One region of the Leclercia sp. CFBP8987 genome, then DNA from elsewhere that is predicted to be linked to it. Evidence: predicted binding sites of a transcription regulator. Region 1 holds the regulator's gene; the other holds the start of a gene.
What was found. The regulator Fur, encoded in region 1, represses iron uptake genes when iron is present. The targets are predictions, from matches to a motif close to ATAATAATGAGAACNACTATCAA.
Positions count from the first base shown of each region.

Region 1 (12,509 bases):
ACCGTCAACAAACCACTTGAAGCCTACCGGCACTTCCACCAGCTTGCGGCCCAGATCGTTAACCACACGGTCGATCATCGCGGAGGAGACCAGGGTTTTACCCACGGCAACCTCTGCGCCCCACTGTGGACGATGCTGGAACAGGTAGTTGATGGCTACCGCCAGGTAGTGGTTCGGGTTCATCAGGCCGGCAGGAGTGACGATGCCGTGACGGTCGTAATCCGGGTCGTTGGCAAAGGCGAGATCAAACTTGTCGCGCAGCGCCAGCAGGCCCGCCATCGCGCACTCGGAGGAGCAGTCCATGCGGATCGCGCCATCTTTATCGAGGTGCATAAAGCGGAAGGTCTGATCGACGTGATCGTTCACGATGGTCAGATCCAGCTTGTAGTGTTCGGCAATACGTTTCCAGTATTCGATACCGGAACCGCCGAGCGGGTCGACGCCCAGCTTCAGACCGGCTTTCTGGATCGCCGCCATATCGACGATATCCGCCAGTCCTTCAACGAACGGCTGCACCAGATCCTGCTCTTTCACATGGCCGGAGGCCATCGCCTCGTCCAGGGAAATGCGCTTCACGCCGTTCAGGCCGTCGGCCAGCAGGGCATTGGCACGATCTTCCACCACTTTGGTGACGTTGGTGTCAGCCGGGCCGCCGTTCGGTGGGTTGTACTTGATGCCACCATCTTCCGGCGGATTGTGGGATGGCGTGATCACAATGCCATCCGCCTGTGCGCCGTCTTTCTGGTTATGCACCAGAATGGCGTTAGAGACCGCAGGGGTCGGCGTATAGCCGTTGTTTTCCTGAATCACGACGTCCACGCCGTTGGCCGCCAGCACTTCCAGCACGGAAATAAAAGCGGGCTCTGACAGGGCGTGGGTATCTTTACCCACGTAGCACGGACCGGTGATGCCATTTTTGGCACGCTCTTCCGCGATGGCCTGAGCAATGGCCAGAATATGCGGCTCGTTAAAGCTGTGGCGTACCGCACTGCCGCGGTGCCCGGATGTACCAAACTTCACTGCGTGTTCTGCGTTACCCACTTCCGGCTTCAGCACGTAGTACTGGGCGGTAAGCTGGGCGACGTTAATCAAATCGCTCTGTTGTGCAGGTTGACCCGCACGATTGTGATTTGCCATTGCCTGGTCCTTCTGATGCAAGGGTTAAATAGTGCCGCAAACCTTATCAGTCAATTCCGCCGGGAACTGCATGGACTGCATGATGTGTTCGATCATGCTGCGCTTGCGTCCGGTGTTGGTATTGGTGATCACCCAGTACGGCGTACCAGGCAGGTGCTTGGGCTTAGTTTGATTGCCATTCTGTAACAGCGTTTGCTCGTCAGCCGCGAAATAGACGCGGGTGCGACCGTGGAGAGACTCCGTCGCGTCGGCAAATGCGTTGTTATCCAGTGAATAGAGTGTAGTCAGCACCAGCATAAAGCGGTTAACGGCTTTCTTCTGCTCAGCATATTCGTCAGAAAGCAGCAGTTCGCGCATCGCACGCACTTTGTCTTTTACCGGTGACAGCGGCTTTTCCTGCGCGACAGCAGCGGGCTGGCGCGTTTCTTTGATGGCCGGAGCGGCAGACTGGGAGGCGGCGGCAATTTTCAGCATGCGCCGTAAAATGTCGGACGCGCTCTCACCGATATGCCGCGTCTGGCTGGCGATATACTGATAAAGCTCGTCATCAACTTCGATTGTTTTCATCTTAATCCAGTGCGATATCTTATCTGAATACAAGTCGTTGGGAGTATAAGGTCAAAACCCAACAGCGGATAGCGTCAAGCCAGAATGGCGGCAAAAGTCAGAATTAACTGTTTCCTTGCAGCCGGGCGGCAGAATGGTCAACATGATACCCTAACCTGACATACGTAAAAAAAGAACTTTGCCATGAAATTGAATACCCGAGCGCAATCTGCACAATCGCCGCACAATAATTCTCCCATCGTCCTGGTGCATGGCCTGTTTGGCAGCCTGGATAACCTTGGCGTGCTGGCACGGGATCTGGTGACCGACCACGCGCTGCTGCAGGTGGATATGCGCAACCACGGTCTGTCGCCGCGCTCGGCAGAGATGACCTACGCCGACATGGCCCAGGATCTGCTGGATACGCTGGATGAGCACAATATTGAAAAGGCGATCATGATAGGTCACTCAATGGGCGGCAAAGCGGTCATGGCGTTGACGGCCATAGCCCCGGAGCGGATTGCCGGGCTGGTGGTGATCGACGTCGCCCCAGTGGATTACGACGTACGCCGCCACGATGAGATCTTCGCTGCCATCAATGCCGTCACCGACGCCGGGGTCAGCACCCGCCAGCAGGCCGCGGCGCTGATGCGTGAACATCTGGATGAAGAGGGCGTGGTGCAGTTCCTGCTGAAATCCTTCGTCGACGGCGCGTGGCGCTTCAACGTGCCGGTTCTCTGGGATCGGTATGACCAGATCGTCGGCTGGCAGCCGGTCCCGGCGTGGCCGCACTCTACCCTGTTCATCACTGGCGGCAATTCCCCGTATGTCACCGAAGCGTACCGCGATGCGCTGCTGGCGCAATTCCCTCAGGCCAAAGCGCATGTCATTGCCGGGGCCGGACACTGGGTTCATGCTGAAAAACCGGACGCGGTGCTGCGCGCTATCCGCCGTTACCTCGCTGACATCAATAATTGATTAAAAAGAGAGCGACTGGTCGCCGGCAGGCCTCCAGTCGTTGGCGTGCCGTTTTCGGTGATGTATGATGGCGCGCTTATCGCCCGGGCATTAGCAGGGTGTCTTGTTTCCCCCGAAGTCTCAGAATCATGGCCAAAGAACACACGGACCGCACGACAATAGATCTGTTCGCGAATGAGCGTCGCCCGGGACGACCGAAAACCAATCCGCTATCGCGTGATGAACAGCTGCGCATTAATAAGCGCAATCAGCTTAAACGCGATAAAAGTCGTGGGCTTAAACGCGTCGAGCTGAAACTGAATGCTGACGCTGTCGATGCGCTGAATGAGCTGGCGAATGCCCGTGATATCAGCCGCAGTGAGCTTATCGAAGAGATGCTGATCGCGCAGCTCGAGAAATGGCACGGCAAGGTTTAACTCAGAAAACTCCCCTTCTTGTTGCTTTCATGTAGCACAGAGTGCAGTCCTGCGTGATAGCAGTTTCCGCAGGCTTCTCTGTTCTGCTATGATTGCCCTTATCCGTGGCTAAATTGCGCCACCATACCATTAAGTATCAAGAGGTTATTTTACTCATGGCAATCATCGGCATTTTTTTCGGCAGCGACACGGGTAACACCGAAAACATCGCAAAAAACATTCAAAAACAGTTAGGTAAAGACGTTGCCGATGTGCATGACATTGCGAAAAGCAGCAAAGAAGATATCGAAGGTTACGATATTCTGCTGCTGGGCATCCCGACCTGGTATTACGGTGAAGCGCAGTGTGACTGGGACGACTTCTTCCCGTCTCTGGAAGAGATCGACTTCAACGGCAAGCTGGTAGCCCTGTTCGGCTGTGGCGATCAGGAAGACTACGCAGAATACTTCTGCGATGCCCTCGGCACCATTCGCGACATCATTGAGCCACGCGGCGCGGTGATTGTGGGCCACTGGCCAACCGCTGGTTACCACTTCGAAGCCTCTAAAGGTCTGGCCGATGATAACAACTTCGTGGGTCTGGCTATCGACGAAGACCGTCAGCCGGAACTGACCGCTGAGCGCGTGGACAAATGGGTTAAACAAATCCGCGAAGAACTGCACCTCGACGACATCCTCAACGCTTGATGATGTCGCGGCGCAACGCTAAAGTTGCGCCGCATTGATAGGTAATTCCAATCAAAATAATTGCTACAAATTTTTAACTTTTGCTGCCATACCTGTACAATGATCCAGGAGTAAACGGGGAACCTTGTAACAACTTTGTTGGCGGTACCTCGTTTTTATAAGCATACTTTACTTGAGACTTGCAGTTTTCATTACGTCATGGCAGTTCTATAATGAGACGCATTATCCCAGGTGCATTTTCTGTCACTTCTTCTTTAGAAGTGAATCGTTTAGCAACAGGACAGATTCCGCATGACTGACAACAACACCGCATTAAAGAAGGCCGGACTGAAAGTCACGCTTCCACGGTTAAAAATCCTGGAAGTGCTTCAGGGTCCGGATAACCATCATGTCAGTGCGGAAGACTTATACAAGCGTCTGATCGACATGGGCGAAGAGATTGGTCTGGCTACCGTTTACCGTGTACTGAACCAGTTCGACGATGCAGGCATCGTCACGCGTCATAATTTCGAAGGCGGTAAATCCGTGTTTGAACTGACGCAGCAGCATCACCACGATCACCTGATTTGCCTCGACTGCGGCAAAGTGATCGAATTCAGCGATGATTCCATCGAATTACGCCAGCGCGAAATTGCCGCACGTCACGGCATTCGCCTGACCAACCACAGTCTGTACCTGTACGGTCACTGTGCCGAAGGCGACTGTCGCGAAAATGACCACGCGCACGACACGAAGTAATCCCTGCATCGACACTGAGCCAACCTGACGGTTGGCTTTTTTTTTGCCTTTTTACAGGCAAAAAAAGAGCCCGGTGGCGCTACGCTTACGCGGGCCTACGGGCTCAGTTCCGGCAGTTTGCACCACCGGGCGTGGCAAAAAGCAGATTACTTCGCGTTGTTGCTGCGGATCTCCTGCCAGATTTTATCGCAGTTTTTGGTCACGTCCTGATTGTTACCCGTTTTACGCGCCTGAATACAGGCCTGGTAATCCGCCACTCTGACGGTTTCCTGGGTCGCAAACTGTTCGTGTGCCTTCTCCTGGCGCAGCACGTCCAGTACGCTCTGGCAGGCCTCGATCTTTTCTGGCGAACCTTCAGCGGTATTGATGCACGCGCTGTAGGCCTCTTTCAGACGCGTGTCTTCTTTCTGGGTCTGGGGTTGTGCGCAGGCGGCCAGTCCTGATGCCAGCACCGCGACCAGTACGATTTTTTTCAGCATAACGGTCTCCAGTCAGGCGGGGAATTCCCCGCCCGGATTGTCATCAGAAGATGGTGAATGGGGCGATAACCATAAACTTCACGTCACGCTCATCCTGGAAGATGTTGCCGTAGCCGCCGCCGTAGCTTGGGATATCGGAATGGTTGTCATACTGCGTGAAGTGCAGTTTGAACATAGTCCCTTTCGCGCGGCCATCCTGCAGGGTGTAGATCGCATCCAGGCTGTAGGCCGATTCCTTGATCTTGTTCGAGGCGATATCTTCACGCTGACCGGCACTGTTGATTAACCAGTCGGCCGGTTTCGCATCCCAGGCGTAGACATAAGACGCGCCAACGCTCCAGCCCGCCAGATTCCAGTTGCTCAGATCGTACATGGCGCCGAAGAAGACCGCTTTTTCGCCGTTGGCGTTAAAGTCGGAGCGGTTATCCCACCACACGTCCAGACGACCGTTGGAAGACGCATAGGTTGGGGTCATACGCTGCAGGAAGTAACCCTGCTGCCCTTCTGCCTTGACGTAAGTCCCTTCCAGACGTAAATCGACCTGCCCGACTTTGTAACCCAGGGTCAGCGCCTGTAGCCAGGCCGTACCGTCGTAGATATCGTTCACGGTGCCGCTGTCGGCTTTATCACGCGTGCCGTAGAACTGATAGGTGGTAGAGAGCGGACCGCCGACGATATCCAGCTTATAGCTGGCTTTGGCAAAGTACTGATCGATGAAGCCTTCAGCCTGACCAAAAGCGGCTTCCAGGATCAGGTTATTTTTGAAATCGTACTTCGCGCCGAAGGAGTGGAGATAGTCGACGCGGGTTTTTCGGTCATTCTGATAGAACTTGTCCATCTCGAGATGCCACGGCGCTTTGTACTCGTTGGTCCACATATAAGAGAAGCTCAACGCACCGCTATCGCCGTAGTCAAAGTTGGCCCCGGCTTCGGCACCCTGATAGGTACCCGGCATAAAGCTCCAGTGCGGCGCTAACAGGGTTTGACCGGTTGGCTGTAACCAGCCGCCGCGGGCCCAGGCCGGACCGTATTTAAATTTTGCTGCCGCTTTATACAGGCTGATCCCGCTCTTATCGCCGGACCAGTCCTCTTTATAGGCTTTGTTGCTGGAGGAGAAAGCGATTTCGTTCGGGTGGCCGCTGTCGCCGTTTTCCGCCATTTCGATGGCAGTGAAGGCAGCCAGATCAAGGCCGAACATGTCAGCGGCATAGCCGGACTGGAAATCAAGATTGGCGTTCCAGGTGGAGTGAGCGAGGTTAGTTTTATATTTATCTGACTCAACATCTTTACGGTCACGTTCACGCTGCCAGTAATAGATACCGCCCGTGAGGGTTGAATCATCAATGAAACCTTCGGCCTGAGCTTCCGGAGAAATCACCCAGCCTGACATTGCTGTAACACCGGCGATAGCCAGCGCAAGCGTACTACGTTTGCCACTAAACGTACGCATAATTAATCCTCTTTGACGTATTAAAAGCGCCTAAAACGGCGAAAAACAAAAAAGTTAAAAGTGGAGGTAAGCGGAAATACCCGCTTACATCTCCTGCCCTTAGACTATTTTTCGCGACGCGAATTATCAACGCTTTTCAGCGATCAAAAGTCAGGATTATGACAAAGCGCACATATTTGGTTGCGGTTTGTAACAAAGGAAATGAGGAAGAATATTTATTTAAAATAATCTTCAGAATGAGCGATTTATTTTTAATAAATAAAGATTACATACCCTGCCCGGCCGTATTAGCGATTAATTTGCGAAAAGGAAGAGAAAGCGAACCGTTTTAAGAAACAGAATTAATTCGCAACGCGAAGATTTAAAAGACTAACGGCTTATGGCAGGCCAAAAAAAACGCCGCAGTGCGCGGCGTTTTTTACAGGAAAAAGGGAATTATTCGCCCGCTTTCGCCCATGTATCACGCAGACCGACGGTGCGGTTAAATACCAGTTTGTCGGCGGTGGCATAGCGGCTGTCGAGGCAGAAGTAGCCTTCGCGCTCGAACTGATACGCATGACCGGCAACGGCAGCTTTCAGGGATGGCTCGGCAAAGCCCTGCTTGATCACCAGTGAATCCTGGTTAATCACCTGCAGGAAGTCCTCGGCGGCACCCGGGTTTGGCACGCTGAACAGACGATCGTAAAGGCGGATTTCAACCGGCAGCGCATGAGCCGCGCTCACCCAGTGGATAACACCTTTCACCTTGCGACCGTCGGCTGGATCCTTGCTCAGGGTCTCAGCATCGTAGGTGCAGAAGATAGTGGTGATAGTGCCTTCTGCGTCTTTTTCGACACGCTCGGCTTTGATCACATAGGCATTACGCAGACGCACTTCTTTACCCATCACCAGACGCTTGTACTGCTTGTTGGCTTCTTCACGGAAGTCAGCACGATCGATCCAGATCTCGCCGCTGAACGGCACGTCACGGCTGCCCATCTCCGGCTTGCTCGGATGGTTCGGCATTGTAACCAGCTCGCTTTCGCCCTGCGGGTAGTTTTCGATAACCAGTTTTACCGGATCGATAACCGCCATGGCGCGCGGTGCATTGTCGTTCAGATCTTCGCGAATACAGGATTCCAGCGACGCCATCTCGATGGTGTTGTCCTGCTTGGTCACGCCGATGCGTTTGCAGAACTCACGGATGGATGCCGCGGTATAGCCACGACGACGCAGACCAGAGATGGTCGGCATACGCGGGTCATCCCAGCCTTCAACGTGCTTGTCAGTGACCAGCAGGTTCAGCTTACGCTTGGACATCACGGTGTATTCCAGATTCAGACGAGAGAACTCGTACTGACGCGGATGCACCGGAATAGAGATGTTATCCAGCACCCAGTCGTACAGGCGACGGTTGTCCTGGAACTCCAGGGTACAGAGCGAGTGGGTAATGCCTTCCAGCGCATCGCTGATGCAGTGGGTGAAGTCGTACATCGGGTAGATGCACCACTTGCTGCCGGTCTGGTGGTGATCGGCAAACTTAATGCGGTACAGCACCGGATCACGCATCACGATAAACGGCGAAGCCATATCGATTTTGGCGCGCAGACAGGCTTTACCCTCTTCGAAGCCACCGGCACGCATTTTTTCAAACAGGGCCAGGTTCTCTTCCACGCTGCGATCGCGGTACGGGCTGTTTTTACCCGGCGCGGTCAACGAGCCGCGGTATTCGCGGATTTCGTCAGCGGAAAGCTCGTCAACGTAGGCCAGGCCTTTGTTGATCAGCTCAACGGCGTAGGCGTATAGCTGGTCAAAATAGTCAGAGGAGTAGCAGATGTCGCCAGACCAGTTGAAGCCCAACCATTGCACGTCGTTCTTAATGGACTCTACGTATTCGATGTCTTCTTTCACCGGGTTGGTGTCATCGAAACGCAGGTTGCATTGACCCTGATAGTCCTGCGCAATGCCGAAGTTCAGGCAGATCGATTTCGCATGACCAATGTGCAGGTAGCCATTTGGCTCCGGCGGAAAACGGGTATGAACAGTGGTGTGCTTACCAGTGGCCAGATCTTCATCGATGATCTGACGAATAAAGTTGCTTGGGCGGGCTTCAGCCTCACTCATCGTGGATTCCTCAAAGCGTAAACGACGTATAACGGCATATGATCTTATAAGCCGGGCGTAGTGACAACCTTTAGTTACGTGAAAAAGGTCTGTGGAGAGAATAATCGGGGCGATTGCTGCAAAAAAAAGCGGCGGGGATATCCCCGCCGCTAAGGCATTAACGCTAACTCAGGAGCACTTACTTGCCTTTAATTTCATACAGTGGTGTCTGACCGGCAACAACCTGACCCTGCGCCTTGATGACCAGGCCGCTGAAGTCATCGATGTTGCTGCAGACAACCGGGCTGATCATGGAGCGGGCATTGGCGTTCAGGAAGTCGAGATCCATTTCCAGCACTGGCTGGCCGGCAACCACTTCGGCACCCTCTTCAACCAGGCGCTTGAAGCCCTGACCACCCAGTGCCACGGTATCAATACCCATGTGGACCACGATCTCCGCGCCTTTCTCCGTTTCCAGGCAGAACGCATGGTTGGTGTTAAAGATTTTGACGATAGTACCGGCTGCCGGGGAGACCACGGTTTTATCCGTTGGTTTTACCGCTACACCATCGCCTACTGCTTTGCTGGCGAAGGCTTCATCAGGCACCTGCTCCAGGGCAACCACGTCTCCGGTCACTGGCGAAACCAGCGCAGCGATGGTGGTGGTATTGGCAACAGCCTGTGGCTTAACGGCGGCAGGTGCTGCGACTGGGGCAGAGGTCGCTTCAGCAGCGGCAACCGGGCCGGTGGTTTTCATTGCGTTAGCGATTTTCTCAGCCACGAAGCCGACGATGATCTGCACGCTGGTTTTGTTCAGGCGGATAACGCCAGAAGCCCCCAGGCGTTTCGCCATCGCTTCGTTAACCAGAGAAGAGTCTTTCACGTTCAGACGCAGACGGGTGATGCAGGCATCAATACCGGTCAGATTGTCGGAACCGCCGACTGCCGCGATGTACTGACGCGCCAGACCGGAAACGTCTTCCGTCGCGGTGCCGCTCACGTTCACATCCTGACCATCCGCTTCGCTACCAGCAACCGCCAGCTCACGACCCGGGGTCATCAGGTTGAATTTGGTGATGGTGAAGCGGAACACCACGTAGTAGATCACGAAGAACACCAGACCCTGCAGGATCAGCATGTACCAGTGAACCGCCAGCGGGTTACGGGACGACAGCACCATATCCACCAGGCCCGCACTGAAGCCGAAGCCGGCAATCCACTGCATGGATGCGGCGATGAACACGGAGATACCGGTCAGCACGGCGTGGATCACGTACAGTACCGGGGCAACGAACATGAAGGAGAATTCCAGCGGCTCGGTGATACCGGTGAAGAAGGCCGCGAATGCGCCCGCCATCATGATACCCAGCACTTTCGCTTTGTTCTCTGGACGCGCGCAGTGGTAGATAGCCAGCGCCGCACCCGGCAGACCGAACATCATAATCGGGAAGAAGCCCGCCTGGTAACGACCGGTGATACCGATAACCGCTTTACCTGCTTCGATGGACTGTGCGCCGCCGAGGAAGTTAGGTATGTCGTTGATACCTGCAACGTCAAACCAGAATACGGAGTTCAGGGCGTGGTGCAGACCGACCGGGATCAGCAGACGGTTGAAGAACGCATACACGCCCGCACCGACGGAACCCAGCTTCTGGATGTGCTCACCGAAGTTCACCAGACCATCAAAGATCATCGGCCAGATGTACATCAGAATGAAGGCCACAGCGATCATCACGAAGGAGGTCAGGATCGGCACCAGACGACGACCGCTGAAGAAGGAGAGTGCTTTTGGCAACTCAACGCTACTGAAGCGGTTGTACAGTTCAGCAGAGATGATACCCACCAGGATACCCACGAACTGGTTATTGATCTTACCGAACGCTGCCGGAACCTGGTCCGCAGGGATCTTCTGAATCATCGACACCGCAGCCGGGGAGCAGAGCGTGGTCAACACCAGGAAGCCCACGAAGCCGGTCAGTGCCGCAGCACCGTCTTTATCTTTCGACATACCATAAGCCACACCAATGGCAAACAGTACGGACATGTTATCGATAATGGCAGAACCGGACTTAATGAAGAACGCCGCTAACGCGTTGTCTCCACCCCAACCCACCGGGTCAATCCAGTAACCAACACCCATCAATATTGCTGCTGCTGGCAGCGTGGCGACCGGCACCATTAAGGCGCGACCAACCTTTTGTAAATAACCTAAAATGCTCAATTTATTCCCCCTATGAGACCCCGTTAACGGTGTGTTCTCAGCTGTGTTTTTATTGTGTCACTAACTTATACATACAGTTGATGATTCACTGGCTGATTGAGTGTGTGGAAAATTAATTCGTATCGCAAATTAAAAGCGTACTTTTTGTGAGTTTTGTCACCAAATATTGTTTATCACCCTCCCCTCTACTGGCAAACTGCCAAAACTTATTTTATGATACGAAAAATCAAGACGAATTGCGCCCTCTCGGTGTGAACCAGGTTAGTCTTAATCATGCCCGGACAAGCAATCCGCCAACTTTTATGAAAACTTCAGAGGTGAATAATGAGACTGATCCCCCTGGCAACTGCAGAACAAGTCGGTAAATGGGCTGCCCGCCATATCGTAAACCGTATCAATGCGTTCAAACCGACTGCCGATCGTCCTTTTGTACTCGGCCTGCCGACCGGTGGCACCCCTCTTACCGCCTATAAAGCATTGGTTGAGATGCATAAATCGGGCCAGGTAAGTTTCGAGCATGTTGTCACCTTCAACATGGATGAGTACGTTGGTCTGCCAAAAGATCATCCGGAAAGCTACCATAGCTTCATGCACCGTAACTTCTTTGATCACATTGATATTCAGCCGGAAAATATTAACCTGCTGGATGGCAATGCGCCGGATATTGACGCTGAATGCCGTCATTATGAAGAAAAAATCCGCGCGTACGGCAAAATTCATCTGTTCATGGGTGGCGTAGGCAACGACGGTCATATCGCGTTTAACGAACCGGCCTCTTCTCTGGCGTCCCGTACCCGTATCAAAACCCTGACCCATGACACCCGTGTGGCAAACTCCCGTTTCTTTGATGGCGACGTGAACCAGGTGCCAAAATACGCCCTGACCGTTGGCGTGGGTACCCTGCTGGATGCGGAAGAAGTGATGATTCTGGTGCTGGGCGGCGTGAAAGCGCAGGCGCTGCAGGCCGCGGTTGAAGGCAACGTCAACCATATGTGGACCATCAGCTGCCTGCAGCTGCATCCGAAAGCGGTGGTGGTGTGCGATGAGCCGTCCACCATGGAACTGAAAGTGAAGACGCTGAAATACTTCAACGAATTAGAAGCAGAAAACATCAAAGGTCTGTAATGTTACGCCGCCTCTGTTATCAGGGGCGGGATGCTATTTTTATACCGGGGGTCGTTATGTATGCTTTAACCCACGGTCGGATTTATACCGGCCATGAAATTCTGGATGACCATGCGATTGTAATCGCAAATGGCCTGATTGAACGTGTCTGCCCCCTGGCCGAGCTGCCGGCGGAAATAGAACAACGCTCGCTCAATGGGGCAGTCATCTCCCCCGGTTTTATCGACGTACAGCTTAACGGCTGTGGCGGCGTGCAGTTCAATGATACAGCGGAAGCCGTTACGGTTGAAACGCTGGAGATTATGCAGCGCGCTAACGAAAGATCGGGCTGCACCAGCTATCTGCCGACGCTGATCACCACCAGCGACGATCTGATGAAACAGGGCATTCGCGTAATGCGTGAATACCTGGCGAAATATCCGCACCAGGCGCTGGGCCTGCACCTTGAAGGTCCGTGGCTGAATATCGTCAAGAAAGGCACCCATAACCCGAGCTTTGTGCGTAAACCTGAAGACGAGCTGGTCGATTTCATGTGTGCCAACGCGGATGTGATCACCAAAGTGACCCTGGCGCCAGAGATGGTTGACCCGGACGTCATTCGCAAGCTGGCGGGCGCAGGCATTGTTGTCTCTGCCGGACACTCCAACGCCA
Region 1 covers NZ_CM188255.1:1,310,456-1,322,964, reverse strand. The annotation lists gene pgm (phosphoglucomutase (alpha-D-glucose-1,6-bisphosphate-dependent)) at 1-1,137, opposite strand, end outside; gene seqA (replication initiation negative regulator SeqA) at 1,162-1,704, opposite strand; gene ybfF (esterase) at 1,888-2,661, shown strand; gene ybfE (LexA regulated protein) at 2,790-3,077, shown strand; gene fldA (flavodoxin FldA) at 3,233-3,763, shown strand; gene fur (ferric iron uptake transcriptional regulator) at 4,055-4,501, shown strand; gene chiQ (ChiQ/YbfN family lipoprotein) at 4,648-4,977, opposite strand; gene chiP (chitoporin ChiP) at 5,024-6,430, opposite strand; gene glnS (glutamine--tRNA ligase) at 6,866-8,533, opposite strand; gene nagE (N-acetylglucosamine-specific PTS transporter subunit IIBC) at 8,712-10,733, opposite strand; gene nagB (glucosamine-6-phosphate deaminase) at 11,058-11,858, shown strand; gene nagA (N-acetylglucosamine-6-phosphate deacetylase) at 11,915-12,509, shown strand, end outside.

Region 2 (12,509 bases), 1.4 Mb from region 1:
CAAAATTTTCTGCGGTGACAAGGCGGTGCATTGTCTCCATTTCGCTAACATTAACAGGGGGCTGGTCATGACGAGCCCGCTGCATAAGATCTCGCATCTGTTGACGCTGATGTTCGGTTAAACTTATGCCGTCGAACATATGGCCCTGGCCACTCTGCTGCGCGATGCCCTCCGTTGAGGGGCGGTTATCGCCGGTGATGACTCCAGCAGCCTGGCTAAATGCACTAAACGCCAGCGTTGAGGCCATGACGGCAGCGGTAACTTTGCGCATCACTTACTCCCAAAATCTTTCGTGTCGCGATTCAACGAGAGACAGTCTACGATTCAGGCTGCAAACATGCGTCAGGGGGTGTAAAACAACGTAAAGTCATGGATTAGATAGCCTTGATGACGTAATTTCTGCCTCGGAGGTATTTAAACAATGAATAAAATCCTGTTAGTTGATGATGACCGAGAGCTGACATCCCTTTTAAAGGAGTTGCTCGACATGGAAGGCTTTGACGTGTCGGTGGCCCACGACGGGGAGCAGGCGCTGAGTCAGCTCGACGATAGCATCGACTTGCTTTTGCTCGACGTCATGATGCCGAAGAAGAACGGTATCGACACCCTTAAAGAGCTGCGCCAGACGCACCAGACCCCAGTCATTATGCTGACCGCGCGCGGCAGCGAACTCGATCGTGTATTGGGCCTTGAGCTGGGTGCCGATGACTATCTGCCTAAACCTTTTAACGACCGTGAACTTGTGGCGCGTATTCGGGCGATCCTGCGCCGTTCTCACTGGAGCGAGCAGCAGCAGAACACCGACAACGGCTCGCCGACGCTGGAAGTCGACTCCCTGAGCCTCAATCCGGGCCGCCAGGAAGCCAGCTTCGATGGCCAGGCGCTGGAACTCACCGGCACCGAATTCACCCTGCTTTATCTGCTGGCGCAGCATCTGGGCCAGGTGGTATCGCGTGAACATCTGAGCCAGGAAGTGCTGGGTAAACGCCTGACCCCGTTTGACCGTGCGATTGATATGCACATCTCCAACCTGCGCCGCAAATTACCGGAGCGCAAGGATGGTCACCCGTGGTTTAAAACCCTGCGTGGACGCGGCTATCTGATGGTGTCCGCTTCATGATAGGCAGTTTAACCGCCCGCATCTTTGCCATCTTCTGGCTGACGCTGGCACTCGTTTTAATGCTGGTTTTGATGTTACCTAAACTCGACTCACGCCAGATGACGGAGCTCCTCGACAGCGAGCAACGTCAGGGTGTGATGATCGAGCAGCACGTGGAAGCAGAGCTGGCCATCGATCCGCCCAATGATTTGATGTGGTGGCGCAGGCTGTTTCGCGCTATCGAAAAATGGGCGCCGCCCGGACAACGCCTGCTGCTGGTCACCAGCGAAGGCCGCGTGATTGGGGCCGATCGCAATGAAATGCAGATCATCCGCAACTTCATTGGCCAGGCGGATAACGCCGATCATCCGCAAAAGAAAAAATATGGTCGGGTAGAGATGGTGGGGCCATTCTCCGTCAATGACGGGGAAGATAACTATCAGCTCTACCTGATTCGTCCAGCGAGCAACTCCCAGTCCGACTTTATCAACCTGCTGTTCGACCGCCCGCTGCTGCTACTGATTGTCACGATGCTGGTGAGTTCACCGCTGCTGCTGTGGCTGGCATGGAGCCTGGCGAAACCGGCGCGTAAGTTGAAAAACGCTGCGGATGAAGTGGCGCAGGGCAACCTGCGACAGCACCCGGAACTGGAAGCCGGGCCGCAGGAGTTCCTGGCGGCGGGTGCCAGCTTTAACCAGATGGTGACCGCGTTGGAGCGGATGATGACCACCCAGCAACGGCTGCTTTCTGATATCTCCCACGAACTGCGCACCCCGCTGACGCGTCTGCAACTGGGCACCGCCCTGCTGCGCCGCCGGAGCGGTGAGAGCAAAGAGCTGGAGCGTATCGAAACCGAAGCGCATCGTCTGGACAGCATGATCAACGACCTGCTGGTGATGTCCCGCAATCAGCAGAAAAACGCGCTGGTCAGCGAAACGGTGAAAGCCAATCATCTGTGGCATGAGGTGCTGGATAACGCGGCATTCGAAGCGGAGCAGATGGGGAAATCCTTCACCGTCAACTTCCCGCCGGGGCCATGGCCGCTGTACGGTAACCCCAACACGCTGGAGAGCGCGCTGGAGAATATCGTGCGTAACGCCCTGCGCTATTCGCATACCAAAATCGAGGTGGCGTTCTCGGTGGACAAAGACGGTATCACCATCAACGTCGATGATGATGGTCCTGGGGTCAGCCCGGAAGATCGCGAGCAGATTTTCCGTCCCTTCTACCGCACCGACGAGGCGCGTGACCGTGAATCAGGCGGTACCGGGCTGGGTCTGGCGATTGTCGAAACCGCTATTCAGCAGCACCGCGGCTGGGTGAAAGCGGACGACAGCCCGCTGGGGGGATTGCGTTTAACGCTCTGGCTGCCGTTGTATAAGCGTTCGTAATTATCCTCTCCCCAACGGGGAGAGGATAGATTATCTTCCCCACAATCTCCGCGCATTGTCTTCGATCTTGTGGCTAAGTCGCCGCTTCTGCATAGTTCGGGTCCAGCTGATCGATAACCCCGCCGCCGACAGCAGGCGGTGATACTGATCGTCATCAAAAGGCATATGCCAGGCGATAGCGCAGGCGTCATGCACCGAGACATCGCTCAGGCGGGAAACCAGCGTCAGCGGCGCATCCGCCGAAACTTTACCCGCGACAATCACCCGATATAACCAGCCGGTTATCCCGGCATTTTGCATTTGCGTGGCGATATCGGTGATCCCGAAGTGGAAATTGAGTTTGAAGCACGGGGAGCGCGGCTGGGTCACCTGGATCAGGGCGTCACCCCAGCGAAAGATATCCCCGATAAAGACGTTCTTCTCGGTTAGCCCCTCAGTAGAGAGGTTTTCGCCAAACGCCGGGGCGACAAAAAGCCCGGCCTGGTCAGGGTATTCGCTTGCCCAGTACGCATAATGCTCGCGTGGATAGTGGCACAGCGCGCGATCCGGCCCGCCGTGGATTTTCTTCTCCGCCTGCTGATCGCCCACCAGCCCCTTTTCGGTGAGGGTGAGTTCGCCGTCAACCTGCACTTTAGCAATCGCGCTCGGGCGACTGCCGTCATAATCCTTTATTTTTCCAATAAATACGTTAGCTGGATAGTCCATCGCGGCTCCTTACGCAGATTGTGGGTATAAAAAAAGCGAGTCATCAGACTCGCTTCTCACAGACGGCTTTGCACCTTATTTTTTAGCGGCGAAACGTGCTGCTGCTTCGTCCCAGTTCACCACGTCCCAGAAGGCTTTGATGTAGTCCGGGCGACGGTTCTGGAATTTCAGGTAGTAAGCGTGTTCCCACACGTCCAGGCCCACGATTGGGAAACCGGATGCGCCAGAGATTGCTTCACCCATCAGCGGGGAATCCTGGTTTGCAGTTGAAACCACAGCCAGTTTGTCGCCTTTCAGGACCAGCCATGCCCAGCCAGAGCCGAAACGGGTCGCAGCGGCTTTTTCAAACTCCGCTTTGAAGTTGTCAACGGAGCCGAAGTCGCGCTCGATAGCGGATTTCAGGTCACCCTGCAGGGTGGTACCGGTTTTCAGGCCTTTCCAGAAGAAGCTGTGGTTAGCGTGGCCGCCCGCGTTGTTACGCAGTACGGTTTTCTTGTCAGCCGGCAGTTGATCCAGTTTGGTGATCAGCTCTTCAGCAGGCAGGCTGGCAAATTCTGGCAGGCTTTCCAGCGCCGCGTTGGCGTTGTTAACGTAAGTCTGGTGGTGTTTGGTGTGATGGATCTCCATCGTCTGCTTGTCGAAATGCGGCTCAAGGGCGTCGTAAGCGTACGGCAGGGATGGCAGGGTATAGCTCATAATCATCTCCATTATTGTCGGGCGGCAAACGTGTTAATGCCGCGTAAGCAGTTGGTTCATTATAGTTAATTAAATGATATTGAAAATGTTTATCAATGCCGTAGTTTTAATAAGGTTATAACTTTTAGTTATGTCACTGATCTGGCGGGGCGTGTGGTGGCACTCAGGGGTAAGCAGATATTCTATTACGCCGCGTTATGGCTGCGGTGGCGCCACTGAACCGGGGTCATCCCCACTTCGCGGTTAAACACCACCGAGAAATAGTTACTGTCCTCAAAGCCGCACTGCATGGCGACTTCGCTGACCATCAGTTCGGTGTGCTGCAGCAGATACTGCGCGTGGCAGATGCGCAGCTGGCGCAGGTAGTGGTTTACCGTCATCCCGGTCTGGGTACGGAACTGCTGGCGCAGGGCTCGCTCGCTGCACTGCTCCTGCTCGCAAAACTTCTCCAGCACAAAGCTGCGGTTCAGGCTACCGGCCAGAGCGGTGATCAGCTTATCCAGCAGCGCTTCCGGTTCGCTGGCCGCCGGGTTATCCGGGGCATAACGGTAGCGTTTGAGCATGATCGTCAGCTGGGCAAACAGCAGCTCGGCCATGTCGAACGCGTGGGCATCGTTCTTCAGGCTCTCCTGCTCCAGCTGGGCGATCACCGGGCGCACCTGCGCCATGCCGTTGCTGCCCAGCCGCCAGTGCGGAGTGCCGCCGGCCCTGAGAAAACCGGGAATGTTCGCCGCCCAGTCCACGTTGAGCTTCAGCCGGTCGGGGCAGTAGATGATGTTCTGCAGCACCAGATCGTTAACCGAGGCGTAGGAGTGTTTGTCTTCCGCGCGGATATAAAACAGGTCGCCGCGGGTGATGCGGTACGGGCGATCGTTAAGGATATGCAGGCCATTGCCGCGCCACACCAGCACCAGCTCGCAGAAGTCGTGGGTGTGCTCAGCAAAGACATTTTGCGGATAGCGGTCCGCCACCGCGACGGCCTGGGCGGCGGATGCAAAAAAATCGGCTCTGCGAAGAATCAACTGTCCTGCCACATCACAACCTCACCCGGGAACAACCTGCCATTATTACCCGGTTTGCGGCAATAAAACGGTGATTTTCCTCGCGTTACTGAAGCGAGGCATCCCGGCCCTGGCGAATGTCGCGCGGGGACCAGGAAAACTCCCGGCGAAACAGGGTCGAAAAGTGGTTACTGTCGCCGAAACCGCAGCGATAGGCGATATCCGTGACGCTATCGTCGGTATGGCGCAGCAGATGGCGCGCTTTGATCAGCCGCAGCCGGTTCAGGTAACGCTGCGGCGTCTGCCCGGTGTGCTGCTTCAGCTGGCGATGCAGGGTGCGTAGCGAGAGCGAAAAGTTATCCGCCAGCGTCTCCCAGCAGACATCCTCCGCAAAGTGATCTTCCAGCCAGGCCATCAGCTGATTGAGCCGGGCATCGTTATCCGCCGCCCCTTCCACCAGGCTACCCCGTCGCAGCAGCACCAGCAGTTGCATAAACAGGATCTCGCGGCTGGCGAGGGCGTGGGTGGTCTGTCCCTCTTCGGACTGCTCCATCTGGCTGACCAGCTGGCGCACCTGCTGCAGCGTGGACTGATTCACCCGCCAGTGCGACGGGTAGTGACCGTCCTGCTCCTGAGGCAACAGCTGGTTCAGTCCCGACAAAAACTGGAACGCTTCCGGGGAGCGATAGAGCACGTTGGTCAGGCACAGGTTGTCGGTATGTTCATACATATGCCGATCATGATCGCGGACAAAGCACACCGTGCCGCCGCTGATGGTGTAGGGCTGTCCGTTGAAGACATGGATGCCCGTGCCGTGCTCTACGATCACAATCTCATGGAAATCATGATGATGTTCCGGAAAGGCAGCCTGGGGCAGCCGCGGCTCAATCGCCACAGGCGAGTGGCCTGAAGGGAAAAAATCCACGCTGTGCAGTACGGTCATAACGGTTCACCAGATGATAAATGTTCTCAAAATAGTAATTTAGGGTTTCCCGGCTCACCTTAAATTTTCGACAGCAAATGGCGCAAAGCCTGTCGCTTTTTCAAGAAACGGCGGGAAAGATCCGGAAATGCGCCCACCGTCACATCCCCCGAAATCCCGGCTATTGGCGGGAAATGTGAACTCCCTCACGTTCATCTTTGCTTTCTTGCCAGCGCCTGAAATGCGCTGTCAGTGGCAAGAAGGTCACTGACGCTTCCCTTTTTTACACTGTCCGGCAATGACTTCAGGAAGGACCGGACCATGACTTTTCGCCATTGTGTGGCTGTCGATTTAGGCGCATCCAGCGGCCGCGTAATGCTGGCGAGCTACCACCGCGAGCAGCGCACCCTCTCCCTGCGCGAAATCCACCGTTTCGTGAACTGCCTGCAAAAGCAGGACGGGTTTGACTGCTGGGATATCGACACCCTGGAAGCGGAGATCCGCACCGGGCTGAATAAGGTGTGCGAAGAAGGCATTCACATCGACAGCATCGGGATTGACACCTGGGGCGTGGATTACGTGCTGCTGGACAGCAACGGCGAGCGCGTGGGCCTCCCAGTCTCCTATCGCGATAGCCGCACCGACGGGGTGATGGCGCATGCGTTAGCACAGCTCGGGAAAGCGGAGATCTATGGCCGGAGCGGCATCCAGTTCCTGCCGTTTAATACTCTGTATCAGCTGCGCGCCCTGGTGGAACAGCAGCCGGAACTGGTGGCGAACGTTGCGCATGCCCTGCTGATCCCGGACTACTTCAGCTACCGTCTCACCGGCCAGATGAACTGGGAATATACCAACGCCACCACCACCCAGCTGGTGAACATCAATTCTGACTCCTGGGACGAGAACCTGCTCAACTGGACCGGCGCGCCGCGCGACTGGTTTGGCACCCCAACCCATCCGGGCAACGTGATTGGTCACTGGATCTGCCCGCAGGATAACGCGATCCCGGTGGTGGCTGTCGCCAGCCACGACACCGCCAGCGCGGTGATTGCCGCCCCGCTGGCCTCGAAGGATGCGGCGTATCTCTCCTCCGGCACCTGGTCGCTGATGGGCTTTGAGAGCAAAACGCCTTACACCAGCGATAACGCGCTGGCAGCGAATATCACCAACGAAGGCGGGGCCGAGGGCCGCTACCGGGTGCTGAAAAACATCATGGGCCTGTGGCTGCTGCAGCGGGTGCTGAAAGAGCAGAACATCTCTAACCTGCCGGAGCTTATCGCAGAAACCGAAAAGCTGACGGCCTGCACTTTCCTGATCAACCCGAATGACGACCGCTTTATCAATCCGGCCAATATGAGCGCCGAGATCCAGGCCGCCTGCCGCGACAGCGCCCAGCCGGTGCCGGAGAGCGCCGCCGAGCTGGCGCGCTGCATCTTTGACAGCCTCGCCCTTCTGTATGCCGAGGTGCTGCACGAGCTGGCGACCCTGCGCGGTAAGCCCTTCAGCCAGCTGCACATTGTCGGCGGCGGGTGCCAGAACCAACTGCTGAACCAGCTCTGCGCTAACGCCTGCGGTATCACGGTGTTAGCCGGGCCGGTTGAGGCGTCGACACTCGGCAATATCGGCATTCAGCTGATGACCCTCGACGAGCTGACCAACGTGGATCAATTCCGTCAGGTGGTGACCGGCAACTACGGCCTGACCACCTTTACCCCTCATCCCGATCATGAGATTGCCCGCTACCGCACGCAGTTTCAGCAACAACGACCGACAAAGGAGCTTTGCGCATGACCACTCAACTTGAACAAGCCTGGGAACTGGCTAAACAGCGTTTCGCCGCCGTGGGCGTGGATGTCGAGGAGGCTCTGCGTCAGCTCGACCGTCTGCCCGTCTCTATGCACTGCTGGCAGGGCGATGACGTCGCCGGTTTTGAGAACCCGGGTGGCGCGCTGACCGGCGGGATCCAGGCCACCGGTAACTATCCGGGTAAGGCGCGTAATGCCGCCGAACTGCGGGCGGATCTGGAGCTGGCCCTGAGCCTGATCCCGGGGCCAAAGCGCCTGAACCTGCATGCTATCTATCTGGAATCCGACGAGCCGGTGGAGCGCAATGCCATCAAGCCGGAACATTTTAAGAACTGGGTCGAGTGGGCAAAAACCAACAAGCTGGGGCTGGATTTCAACCCCTCCTGCTTCTCGCATCCGCTGAGCGCCGACGGCTTTACCCTCGCCCACGCCGACGACGAGATCCGTCAGTTCTGGATCGACCACGTCAAGGCCAGCCGTCGCGTGTCGGCCTGGTTTGGCGAACAGCTGGGCACCCCGTCGGTAATGAACATCTGGATCCCGGACGGGATGAAAGACATTACCGTTGACCGCCTCGCCCCGCGTCAGCGTCTGCTGGCGGCGCTGGATGAGGCGATCAGCGAGAAGCTGAACCCGGCGCACCACATCGACGCCGTGGAGAGCAAGCTGTTCGGCATTGGCGCCGAAAGCTACACCGTAGGCTCCAGTGAGTTCTACATGGGTTACGCCACCAGCCGTCAGACCGCCCTGTGCCTGGACGCGGGCCACTTCCATCCCACCGAAGTGATCTCCGACAAAATCTCCGCCGCGATGCTGTATGTACCGCATCTGCTGCTGCACGTCAGCCGCCCGGTACGCTGGGACAGCGACCACGTGGTGCTGCTGGATGACGAAACCCAGGCCATCGCCAGCGAGATTATTCGCCATGACCTGTTTGACCGGGTGCACATCGGCCTCGACTTCTTCGACGCCTCCATCAACCGCATCGCGGCCTGGGTTATCGGCACCCGCAACATGAAAAAAGCCCTGCTGCGCGCCCTGCTGGAGCCCACCGCCGAGCTGCGCGCGCTGGAAGCCGCAGGGGATTACACCGCGCGTCTGGCGCTGCTCGAAGAGCAAAAATCCCTGCCGTGGCAGGCGGTATGGGAGATGTACTGCCAGCGCAACGACGCTCCGGCGGGCAGCCAGTGGCTGGATACCGTGCGGGCTTATGAGCAGGACGTATTAGTTAATCGCAAGTAAAGACATTGCCCGGCGGCGCTTCGCTTGCCGGGCCTACGGGTAAAAGTAGGCCGGGTCAGCGCAGCGCCACCCGGCATTTTCAAAGGAAACACAGAATGCAGACCATCACTCAATCCTGGTTCGTCCAGGGCATGATCAAAGCCACCTCCGACGCCTGGCTGAAAGGCTGGGACGAGCGCAACGGCGGCAACCTGACGCTGCGCCTGGACGACGCGGATATTGAACCCTTTGCCGCCGACTTCCATCAGAAGCCGCGCTATATCGCCCTGAGCCAGCCGATGCCGCTGCTCGCCAACACGCCGTTTATCGTCACCGGTTCAGGCAAGTTCTTCCGCAACGTGCAGCTCGATCCCACCGCCAACTTAGGGGTGGTAAAAGTGGACAGCGACGGCGCGGGCTACCACATTCTTTGGGGGCTGACTGACGACGCGGTGCCAACCTCTGAGCTGCCGGCCCACTTCCTCTCCCACTGCGAGCGAATCAAGGCCACCAGTGGGAAAGATCGCGTGATCATGCACTGCCATGCCACCAACCTGATCGCCCTGACCTTCGTGCTGGAGAACAACACGGACGTTATCACCCGTCAGCTGTGGGAAGGCAGCACCGAGTGTCTGGTGGTGTTCCCGGATGGTGTAGGCATTCTGCCGTGGATGGTGCCGGGTACCGATGAGATCGGCGAAGCCACCGCCATTGAGATGCAAAAACATTCGCTGGTGCTGTGGCCATTCCACGGTGTGTTCGGCAGCGGCCCGACGCTGGATGAGACCTTTGGTCTGATCGACACCGCCGAGAAGTCTGCTGAAGTGCTGGTAAAGGTTTATTCGATGGGTGGCATGAAGCAGACCATCACCCGGGAAGAGCTGATTGCGCTGGGCAAACGCTTTGGCGTCACCCCTATGCAGTCGGCGTTAGATCTGTACAAATAAGAACATCGCGCCCCGCTCACCGAGACGGGGCGAACTACACCTGCAAACCCTACAAAAATCACCTCATTAAGTGGAGTAAAAGCAATGAAAATAAAGACAAGCTTGATCCTCACCGTTGCCGCCCTGGCGTTGTCCGGTTCTGCTTTAGCGGAAGTAAAAATCGCCCTGGTGGCGAAATCCTTAGGTAATGGCTTCTTCGAAGCGGCAAACGTGGGTGCCCAGGAGGCAGCCAAAGAGTTAGGTGATGTTAAAGTGATCTATACCGGACCGACCACCACCACGGCCGAAGCGCAGATCGAAGTGCTGAACGGGTTGATCGCCCAGGGGGTGGATGCGATCGCCATCTCCGCCAACGATCCTGATGCCGTGGTGCCAGTGCTGAAAAAAGCGATGCAGCGCGGGATCAAAGTGGTGTCATGGGACTCCGGTGTGGCGAAAGCCGGACGCCAGATCCACCTCAACCCTTCCAATAACGCGCTGATTGGCGAGACCAACGTCAAGCTGGCGGCCGAAGCGCTGAAAGCGCTGAACGTGGAGAAAGGCGATGTGGCGGTGCTGAGCGCCACCCCAACCTCCACCAACCAGAACACCTGGATTGCCGAGATGAAAAAGGTGCTGCCGCAGTACCCGTCCGTCAACCTGGTGACCGTGGCCTATGGCGACGATCTGTCGGATAAGAGCTACCGCGAAGCGGTCGGCCTGCTGAAAACCTACCCGGATCTGAAGGTGATCGTCTCTCCGTCGTCGGTCGGCATCGTGGCCGCAGCGCAGGCGGTGAAAGATCAGGGCAAGATCGGCAAAGTCTATGTTACCGGCCTGGGCCTGCCTTCTGAGATGGCCGGCGCGGTGAAATCCGGTGCCAGCAAAAGCTTCGCCATCTGGAACCCGATCGACCTCGGGTATGCCGCAACCTACTTAGCGGATGACCTGGTAAAAGGCACGGCGACCAAAGACGAAGCCAGCATGGGCAAACTGGGCAAAGTGAAGCTGGATGCCGACGGCAGCGGCGCGATGGCTGAGCCGTTTGTTTACGATGCCAGCAATATTGATAAGTTCTCGAAGATTTTCTAACAACTTCACCCCTCACCCTAACCCTCTCCCCAAAGGGGAGAGGGAACCGATCGAGCCCCTCGCCCCTATGGGGAGAGGGGTTGGGGTGAGGGGGAATTTCTGGAGAACTATCATGACCCCATTGCTTCAGCTTAAAGGCATCACCAAGGTTTTCCCCGGTGTGCGCGCCCTTGAGAACGTGCAGCTCGAACTCTGGCCCGGCAAAGTCACCGCCCTGATCGGTGAAAACGGCGCGGGCAAATCAACGCTGGTCAAAGTGATGACCGGCATCTACCAGCCCGACGAGGGCGAGATCCTCTACAAAGCCATTCCCATCAACCTGCCGACCCCGGATTCGGCGCACAAGGTGGGCATTACCGCCATCCACCAGGAGACCGTCCTGTTCGACGAGCTGTCAGTCACCGAAAATATTTTTGTCGGTCAGTACCTCTATAAAGGCATTTTCAAGAAGCTCGACTGGCCGGAGATGCACCGCCGGGCGCAGGCGATCCTTACCCGTCTCGAGGTGCAGATTGACCCGCGCGCGACGCTGAAAACCCTGAGCATCGCCCAGCGCCATATGGTGGCGATTGCCCGGGCGCTGTCGTTTGACGCCCAGGTGGTGATCCTCGATGAACCCACCGCCGCCTTGTCGCAGCATGAAATTCTTGAGTTCTATCAGATCGTTGAACGCCTGAAGCTGGAGGGGAAAGCGATCCTGTTTATCTCACACAAGTTCGACGAGATTTTTGAGCTGGCGGATCACTACACCATCCTGCGCGATGGCGTGTTTGTCGGTGCCGGGGCCATCAACGACATCACCGAAGAGCGGATGGTGGCGATGATGGTGGGCCGCGCCATTACCCAGACCTTCCCGAAAGTGGCGTGCGAAAAAGGCGACACCGTGCTGGAGGTGAAAAATCTCTGCCACCCCACCGAGTTCGCTAACATCTCCTTCACCCTGCGCAAAGGCGAGATCCTCGGCTTTTACGGGCTGGTGGGGGCCGGGCGCACCGAGCTGATGCAGGCGCTCTCCGGCGTCTCGCGTCCCTCCTCCGGCAGCATCGTGCTGAACGGTAAAGAACAGCATTTCCGCCAGCCGGCGGACGCCATCCGGGCCGGGATTGTCTGCGTGCCGGAAGAGCGCCAGAAGCAGGGGGCGATTATCGAGCTGTCGATTGCGCAGAACATCAGCCTGCCGCAGCTCAGCAAGCTCAACCCCAACGGGGTGCTGCATGACGATCGCGAGTGGCAGCTGGCGGATGAATACGCCAGACGCCTGCAGGTGAAAGCCTTTAGCTGGAAGCAGGCGGTGGAAACCCTCTCCGGCGGCAACCAGCAGAAGGTGGTGATCGGCAAATGGCTGGCGACCCACCCGGACGTCATCATCCTCGATGAACCGACCAAAGGGATCGATATCGGTTCCAAAGCGGCGGTGCATCAGTTTATGTCCGAGCTGGTCAGTCAGGGCCTGGCGGTGATTATGGTCTCCTCCGAACTGCCGGAAGTGATGGGCATGGCCGACCGCATTATCGTGATGCATGAAGGGCTGATGGTGGCGGAATATCAGGCGGGGGGCGCGACGGCAGAAACCATCGTCAGCGCCGCCAGCGGTGCCAGACAGGAGGCCGCATAATGGTGCAACAGCTGCTTAAACACCGCGAGGCGCTGC
Region 2 covers NZ_CM188255.1:4,766,216-4,778,724, forward strand. The annotation lists gene cpxP (cell-envelope stress modulator CpxP) at 1-271, opposite strand, end outside; gene cpxR (envelope stress response regulator transcription factor CpxR) at 422-1,120, shown strand; gene cpxA (envelope stress sensor histidine kinase CpxA) at 1,117-2,490, shown strand; gene yiiM (6-hydroxyaminopurine reductase) at 2,521-3,195, opposite strand; gene sodA (superoxide dismutase [Mn]) at 3,271-3,891, opposite strand; gene rhaR (HTH-type transcriptional activator RhaR) at 4,077-4,925, opposite strand; gene rhaS (HTH-type transcriptional activator RhaS) at 4,999-5,835, opposite strand; gene rhaB (rhamnulokinase) at 6,136-7,605, shown strand; gene rhaA (L-rhamnose isomerase) at 7,602-8,861, shown strand; gene rhaD (rhamnulose-1-phosphate aldolase) at 8,957-9,787, shown strand; gene rhaS (rhamnose ABC transporter substrate-binding protein) at 9,872-10,858, shown strand; gene SOM40_RS23010 (sugar ABC transporter ATP-binding protein) at 10,971-12,473, shown strand; gene SOM40_RS23015 (ABC transporter permease) at 12,473-12,509, shown strand, end outside.
Region 2: a site for Fur is predicted at 3,965-3,987, ahead of sodA (superoxide dismutase [Mn]). Genes of this name have one in related genera too.